Regions from separate parts of the Paenibacillus sp. FSL H8-0332 genome, predicted to be linked through region 1. Evidence: riboswitches for the same ligand, from Rfam matches in the RefSeq annotation. Region 1 holds a riboswitch; the other holds the start of a gene.

Region 1 (4,005 bases):
CCAGGAAGAAGCCGACGATGGACTGATAGAAGTTCGCCGCTGAGGACATCCCCAGGTCGTTGAGCTGGATCAGGCCCCGGTAGACATAGGTGTCGATGACGTCCGTAGTCGAGCGCAGCGCACCGGAGTCCAGGGTCACATGGTAGAACAGCCCGAAGTCAGAGCGGAAGATGCCGCCCATGTTAAGAATCGTGAGAATCACCATGATCGGCGTAAGCAGCGGCAGGGTAATCTTGGTGATCTGCTTCCATTTGCTGGCCCCGTCCATCACCGCAGCCTCATACAATTCTTCGCTGATGCCGGTGATGGCTGCAAGGTAGATGACACTGCCGATCCCGATAGAATGCCACATCTTGGTGATCCACAGAATGTAAGGCCATGCGTTAGGATGCATATAAGCGTTCACCGAGGAGTAGCCGAACATTGGCAGAATATGCTTGACCAGGAAGCCGTACTCCGGGTGCAGGAAGGCATAGACGATGAAGCTGACCACGACCATGGACAGGAAGTTCGGCATAATCATCACGGTCTGGAAGAACTTCGAAGCCAGCTTGCTTCGCACCTCATTGATTGCAATGGCCAGCGAGACGGAGAGAATAAGGCCTGAGATAATGAAGACCACATTGTACCCCACGGTGTTGATGGTTACCCGCAGAGCATCGGAGGTGGCGAAGAGGAACCGGAAGTTATCGAGCCCGGCCCAGGGACTGCCCATAATGCCGTCAATGTAGTTGATGTTCTTGAATGCGATGAATAATCCGAACATCGGAATATAGCAGTTGATGAAAAAGATAATCGATGTGGGCAGCAGCATCAGCAGCAGCACCCGGTATCGCACGATATTGTGCAGCAGACGGCCGAAACGGCCCTGGTGCGGTGTCGCTAGCTTGGTGTTCATAGCTTGTGGTGCAGGATTTGCCATAAGTTCTAACCTCACTCTACTTGTTCTGGATGAATTTATTATAGTAGAGCGGAGGAACGGAATTCTCTCTTGCAAATGACCCTGTTTATTCAAAAATGACTTCATTGGGCAAAACTCCTGCTAAGCATTGAGACTTTTTTCACAGATGATTGCTCACATTGCAAGTAGTATGTTAGAATATCGGAATGCATTAACGCATCACCAATTTAATACAGTACAAGAGCTATGATTGCTATGGATCACACTATAGCAGGAGCAGCTTCTGGAGAGACTGCGGAGTGCCGCAGCGCCGAAGGGTTCACAATCTCAGGCAGAAGGACAGAAGAGTACCGGATTTGTTTTTTGCCGTGCGGATTAGCTGCCGCTGCAGAAGCTTATTTGGAACTTCTTATGAACCGGGAGATTGGATGACATCCAGTCTCTTTTTTGCGTATTTTCAGCGTTGTATACATTAAGGGGGAACAGAAATGGCACAGACAGAATTAAAGCGGGAGCTGGCGAACCGGCATGTACAGCTTATCGCTATCGGAGGAACGATCGGCACAGGATTATTCTTGGGCTCAGGCAAGGCGATTCAGCAGGCCGGCCCTTCCATTATGCTCACGTATCTGATCGTGGGGATTGCCGTGTTTTTTGTGATGCGGGCGCTGGGGGAGCTGCTGCTCTCGAAGGCGGGGTATCAATCTTTTACAGACATTGCTGAGGATTACTTGGGGCCGCGCGCGGCGTACATTACGGGCTGGACCTATTGGTTCTGCTGGATTATGACGGCGATGGCCGATGTGATTGCGGTGGGCGTCTATGTGCAGTACTGGTTCGATATTCCGCAGTGGGTGCCGGCCGTGATCTGCCTGATCATTCTGCTTGGGCTCAATCTGCTCACGGTCAAAAGCTTCGGCGAACTCGAATTCTGGTTTGCTCTGATCAAGGTGGTTACGATTCTGGCTCTGATCGGCCTGGGGATTGTCCTGCTGGTGACCCAGTTCAAGACGGATGCAGGCTCAGTGTCGGTCCGCAATCTCTGGGAGCACGGGGGCGTGTTCCCGAACGGGGTGAAGGGCTTCTTATTTTCCTTCCAGATGGTGGTGTTCGCTTATGTCGGCGTGGAATTGGTGGGGGTATCGGCAGCGGAGACGGCTAATCCGGAGAAAAACATCCCGTCCGCGATCAACAAAATTCCGCTGCGGATTCTGTTCTTCTATGTAGGCGCGCTCTTCGTGCTGCTGTGCATTAACCCCTGGACCCAGCTTAGCGCGGCTGAAAGTCCGTTCGTGCGCACCTTCAGTCTGGTCGGGATTCCGGTTGCTGCGGGGATTATCAATTTCGTGGTCTTAACCTCGGCGGCCTCCGCCTGCAACAGCGGGATGTTCTCGACCAGCCGGATTCTCTACAATCTGAGCAGACGGAATCAGGCCTCCCCTCAGCTCGGCAAGCTGAACCGGAATCATGTACCTGCGAATTCCCTATTCATTTCTACTATAGTGATCTCTGCCGGGGCACTGCTCAGCAAGCTCATTCCGGGTCAGGCCTTCGGCATTGTGACTACGATCAGCGCCATTTGCTTCATCTGGGTCTGGGGTGTTGTGCTGGTCTGCCATATCAAGTACAAAAGGAACCGCCCGGACTTACATGCCACTTCCAAATTCAAAGCGCCATTCACCCCGGTGATGAACTATGCCGTCCTGACGCTGTTTGCTGCCATTCTTGTGATCATGCTCTTTGCCGATGAGACCCGTCCGGCGCTGCTGTTCACTCCGTTCTGGTTCATTCTGCTGTTCGTTCTGTACTCCATCAGAAGCCGTAAGGAGAAAAGTGATCAGGAAATCAGTATAATCAATACATAAACTGATTTCAGAATGAAGAGGGTGCAGCCGCCGCATGAACAAGACAGACCGCATGTTAGCCATCGTACTGGAGCTGCAGCGCAAAGGGGTCGTACGGGCAGAGGATCTGGCGTCCGTCTTCGAGACTAGCGTAAGAACCATCTACCGCGATATCCAAGCGCTTAGTGAAGCTGGAGTGCCGGTGGTAGGAGCTACAGGTCAGGGATATTCGCTGGTAAAAGGGTATTTTCTGCCCCCGGTCAGCTTCACGGCGGAGGAGGCAGTGACCCTGCTGATCGGAACGGATTTCGTGGAGCAGCGGTTCGATACGGAGTATGGTAAACGGGCCTCTGCAGCAGGCAGGAAGATTGAAGCGATTCTGCCGGATGATGTCAAGGAGCTTGCCGCCCGGCTCCGCCAGAGCATCCTGCTGCTGAGTACCAGTAAAGATAAGCTGCAAGGACAGGAGAAGGAGTACATGGAGCAGATCCGCCGCGCGATTCTGGAGCAGCGGAAGATCAGCTTCGGGTATACGAAGGGCAGACAGGAAGCTGACGGAAGTCACCGGAGTGTCCGAACGGCCTCGCCGTATGGACTAGTCCTGAACAGAGGCGCCTGGACCCTGGTCGCCTGGTGCGGACTGCGGCAGGAGATCCGTCATTTCCGGTTATCCAGAATGAGCGGGCTTACCGTTCTGGATGACAGGTTTCAGGCGCCTGCGGATTTCGATCTGCATGAGTACCAGCCGGAGGATGACCGCCATGTACGCGTGCGCATTTTGGTTCAGCCGGAGATCGCGGGCAAGGCGGCTGAATCGGGTAACTTTTATCTGGAGGCAGTGGAGGACCAGGCTGACGGCAGACTTATGACCTTTCGCGTGCGCCAGCCCGAGGACCTGCTGCAATGGGTGCTTGGCTGGGGAGCAGGGGCGGTTGTCCTGGAGCCGGAAGCCTTGCGGAAGCTTGTGCGGGCGGAAGCGGCGGGAATGATGGAACGCTACTGACATAACGTTGTCAGGAGCGGTTGTGTATACTCAGGGCAGACCGAAGAATAAAGGAGCTGCCTGAATATTATGAATAAGAATCTTATAGAAGCCTTAGAGCAGTTTGAGAAGACTGCGAATCACTATCTTATGGAATTAGATACCTTAAGTATGGAGCAGCTGCTGCGGCAGCCTGCCGAGGGAGAGTGGTCTCTCGGGCAGATGGTCCAGCATTTGATACAATCGGCGCTGTACATGCAGCTTCGTAATATCGATCA
Region 2 (4,005 bases), 460 kb from region 1:
GTCAGCGCGTGAGCTTGCTTTTCGGGAACAGGAAGCGAAGCTGGCTGCGCTTATGGGGGTTATCACCCAATACGTGGAGGAGAATAACCTGGGTGAGCAGATTTTTGTTGCCGATAAGCCGCAGGGCATTGCCATCACGCTGAGTGACCGGTTCCTGTTCGATGCGGGTAAGGCTGAGTTGAAATCTCCTGCGTTCCCTGCACTGCGCCAGCTCTCCGGCCTGTTCCGCGGCATCGGCGCCACCATCAGCATCGAAGGCCACACCGACAATGTTCCCGTGACGCCAGGCTCAGTGTACAAAGACAACTGGGAGCTATCGGGCGCCCGGGCGCTGTCCGTCCTGCGCTTTTTTCTGGACAAAGAGGGGCTAAGCCCTGATACCTTCCAGTACGCGGGTTATGCCGATACCCAGCCCGCCTACGATAATACAAGCGCCGAGGGAAAACAGCGGAACCGCCGGGTTGAACTCATTGTTCTGCGGCAGCTGCAGGAGGAAGAATAGCACGTAACCGCGAGCGGATCCGCTCAAATACCGGCAGGCGGCAGAAGCATATATCCATTTGCTAATATAAGGAGATAGACCGCTATGCAGGATACAAACGGAGCGGCGCCGGAGGCCGCAGGGTTTTTCAGGTTTTTACGGCTGGCAGTTTCGCTGATCATGATCATTATTGCCCAGGGGATGCTTACCCTCTTCGTCGGATTTTTTGCCGCCTTCATGCAGTTCTTCTCCTCCCGTTACTTCTGGGGAGATCTGGCCCGCGTCTATCCGCTGGACAAGCTGATTGCAATTGGCGTTGATTACCTTATTGCCGGAGCTCTCTTCGCCCTGGCTTGGTTCGGGGTCTGGTGGATGCTCTACGGCTTGTCCGGGAATGGGCGTATCCGCTGTTTCCCCCTGCTTCTGCTGAGCGCGTATTCGACGTTTCTTCTCCTCTTTTTACAAGTCAATCCGGTCTATAACCCGGAAGCCATGATCCCCAGTTCTGCCGGGGAAGCGACATTTATCGTTTGTATGGGGATGTCGGCCGCTGTGCTTTTCCCGTTTTATTCAGCCGGAGTGTATTATTTCGTGCTCAAGCCCGCCACCCGTCCGCGAAAAAGATACCGTTTCCTGCTGCTGTGCTCTGTATTTTCCATTGCGGGTCTGGCTCTTCTGCCCCTGCTGTGGCAGCTGGCTCCGGGCCTTTATCCCGGTCTGCTTGGGTTTCCGGAATGATATACAGACGCAAAAAGACAGACCTCTCACATTAGTAACATCTAATGTAATAAAGAGAAGTCTGTCGTATTAACAGCCGTTTTTGCAAATACGCTAACTTTTATTCCCCAACCAGTTCCTTGTACGCAGCCGCATCCAGCAGACCGGTTACTGCCTCAGCGAACTCTACATCCAGCTCCAGCTCAAAAATCCAACCGTCTCCGTAAGGCTGATCGTTGATCAGCTCCGGGCTGGCCTCCAGCGCATCGTTGATCTTGGTTACCTTACCGGATACGGGTGAATATAGCTCCGATACGGTCTTCACAGATTCGATACTGCCCACGCTGTCGCCTGCGGAGATCGCCGCGCCCACTTCCGGGAATTCTACAAACACGATATCGCCCAGCAGATGCTGCGCATGATCCGTAATCCCTACACGTACTACGCGTCCCTCACCCTGCTGTGCCCATTCATGCTCTTCGCTGTATACCAGGTTGTCCAGCACTTCACTCATTTACAAGCCGCCTCTTTTCCACATTTGGAGTTCTAAATTTAGTTATAGCCTAATTTATTGCCTTGCCTAATGTCAATATAACTGACAGTAAAATTTAATTTGTCAACTTTTTGACGTTTTTTGATTGACAGTATGGAGGGTTACCCGGTTTAATGGAGTCAGTAGAATATCATATCGTTTGCGAATGATGGCATAGGGAGAGACTGTCTCACAGGAAGACAGCGCCGAAGGAGTAAGCCCGGGATGGGTGAATCTCTCAGGCAAAAGGACCTTTGCCGGACGCATCTCTGGAGAGCATCCGGTTACCTGCGCCGCAGGCTTCACGGATCACCAACGGGGAAACCTGCGCTGTACGGCAGGGTAACTCTCAGGTACCAAGGACAGAGCGAAAGTCCATTTATGCATACGTGCATAATGGCTTTCGCCTGTCCTTTTTCGTATGTAATCAGACCAAGGGAGTGACAAGATGGAGTCTTTGAGAAGAACGCCTTTTTATGACCTCTATGCCGCTTATGCGGAGTCCAGATGTATTGATTTCGGCGGCTGGGAGCTGCCGGTGCAGTTCACAGGCATTGTGAAGGAGCATGAAGCTGTCCGTGAACGGGCCGGACTGTTCGATGTCTCCCACATGGGGGAATTCATGGTTACCGGGAGCGGCGCTGAGTCCTTCCTCCAACGAATGACCACGAATGATGTCAGCCGCCTGGAAGACGGCGCAGCGCAGTACACCCTGATGCTCTACCCAAGCGGCGGAGTGGTGGACGATCTGCTCGTGTACCGGCTGGGCGAGGAGCGTTACATGCTCGTCGTCAATGCGTCCAACATCGACAAAGACTTCCAGTGGCTGCAGGAGCATCTCACCGCTGAGTTCAGCGGGGTCAATCTGAAGAACATTTCGGATGAGACCCTGCTGCTCGCCTTGCAGGGACCGCTGGCTGAGACCATTCTTGCCAAGGTGACGAAGGCTCCTCTACCGGAACTCAAGCCTTTTCACTTCATCGAACACGCTGAAGTCTGCGGCGTCACCGTCCTGCTCTCCCGTACCGGATATACCGGCGAAGACGGCTTCGAGCTGTATGCTCCCGCAGATACAGCAGCAGCACTCTGGAACGGCCTGCTGGCTGCGGGCGCTCCGCATGGCCTGACGCCTGCCGGACTCGGCGCACGCGATACGCTGCGCTTCGAGTCCAAGCTGCCGCTGTACGGCCAGGAGCTATCGGCTGAGATTACGCCGCTTGAAGCCGGTGTCCAGTTCTTCGTGAAGCTGGATGCAGGGGATTTCATCGGCCGCGATGCCCTGCTGAAGCAGAAGGAAGCCGGTCTGCCCCGGCGTCTTGTGGGCCTGGAGATGATCGACCGCGGCATTCCCCGCTCCCACTATCCCGTGTACGCGGACGGCGTGAAGATCGGTGAAGTAACGACTGGCACCCAGTCTCCGACCCTGAAGCGGAACCTCGGACTTGCTCTGCTGGACGCTGCCTATACGGAGCTTGGCACTGAGGTGTACGTGGAGATTCGCGGCAAGCAGCTCAAGGCTGCCGTCATCAAAGCCCCATTCTACAAAAGAAGCCAAGGAGTGAAGCCGCAATGAAGCACCGCTATCTGCCTATGACTGAGCAAGACCGCGCAGAAATGATGGAAACCGTAGGCATCCAGTCCATCGATGAGCTGTTCGCCGATATTCCGCAGTCTGTCCGCTATCAGGGGACAATGCCGATGTCCGGCGCCCTGGACGAATACGCACTGCTTCGCCATATGAAGGGCCTGGCTGACAAGAATGCCGACTTCGACACCCACACCAGCTTCCTCGGCGCCGGATTGTACGACCACCACGTTCCAGTCGTCATCAACCATGTGATTTCCCGTTCAGAATTCTATACTGCCTACACTCCTTACCAGCCGGAGATCAGCCAGGGGGAGCTTCAGGCGATTTTTGAATTCCAATCCTATATCTGTGAGCTGACCGGCATGAAGGTTGCCAATGCCAGTATGTATGACGGCGCAACCGCCTTCTCCGAAGCGGCTGTGCTGGCCGCAGGCGCCACCAAACGCAAGAAACTGATTGTCTCCCGTACAGTTCACCCGGAAGCGCGTCAGGTGCTGCGTACCTCCGCCAACGCCTGGGGTCTGCAAATTGTAGAGATTGACTATGCTGACGGGGTAACGGATCTCGCCAAGCTGGCCGAAGCCATCGACAGCGATACCGCTGCCGTTCTGGTTCAGTCCCCCAACTTCTTCGGCGGTATTGAGGATCTGCGCCAGATTGAGCCGCTGATCCATGCGGTCAAGGGAC

Evidence for each region. Region 1 has a riboswitch for glycine ahead of NST43_RS30190 (amino acid permease). Riboswitches for the same ligand answer to the same signal wherever they lie in the genome.
Region 2: another riboswitch for glycine. It lies ahead of gcvT (glycine cleavage system aminomethyltransferase GcvT); the one in region 1 lies ahead of NST43_RS30190 (amino acid permease).

What each region holds. Positions count from the first base shown of each region.
Region 1 is NZ_CP150145.1:6,930,906-6,934,910, reverse strand. Features, by position in the region: gene NST43_RS30195 (ABC transporter permease subunit) at 1-898, opposite strand, end outside; glycine riboswitch at 1,175-1,254, shown strand; gene NST43_RS30190 (amino acid permease) at 1,390-2,766, shown strand; gene NST43_RS30185 (YafY family protein) at 2,801-3,748, shown strand; gene NST43_RS30180 (DinB family protein) at 3,818-4,005, shown strand, end outside.
Region 2 is NZ_CP150145.1:6,473,873-6,477,877, forward strand. Features, by position in the region: gene NST43_RS28185 (flagellar motor protein MotB) at 1-502, shown strand, start outside; gene NST43_RS28190 (hypothetical protein) at 587-1,219, shown strand; gene gcvH (glycine cleavage system protein GcvH) at 1,320-1,712, opposite strand; glycine riboswitch at 1,897-1,994, shown strand; gene gcvT (glycine cleavage system aminomethyltransferase GcvT) at 2,179-3,303, shown strand; gene gcvPA (aminomethyl-transferring glycine dehydrogenase subunit GcvPA) at 3,300-4,005, shown strand, end outside.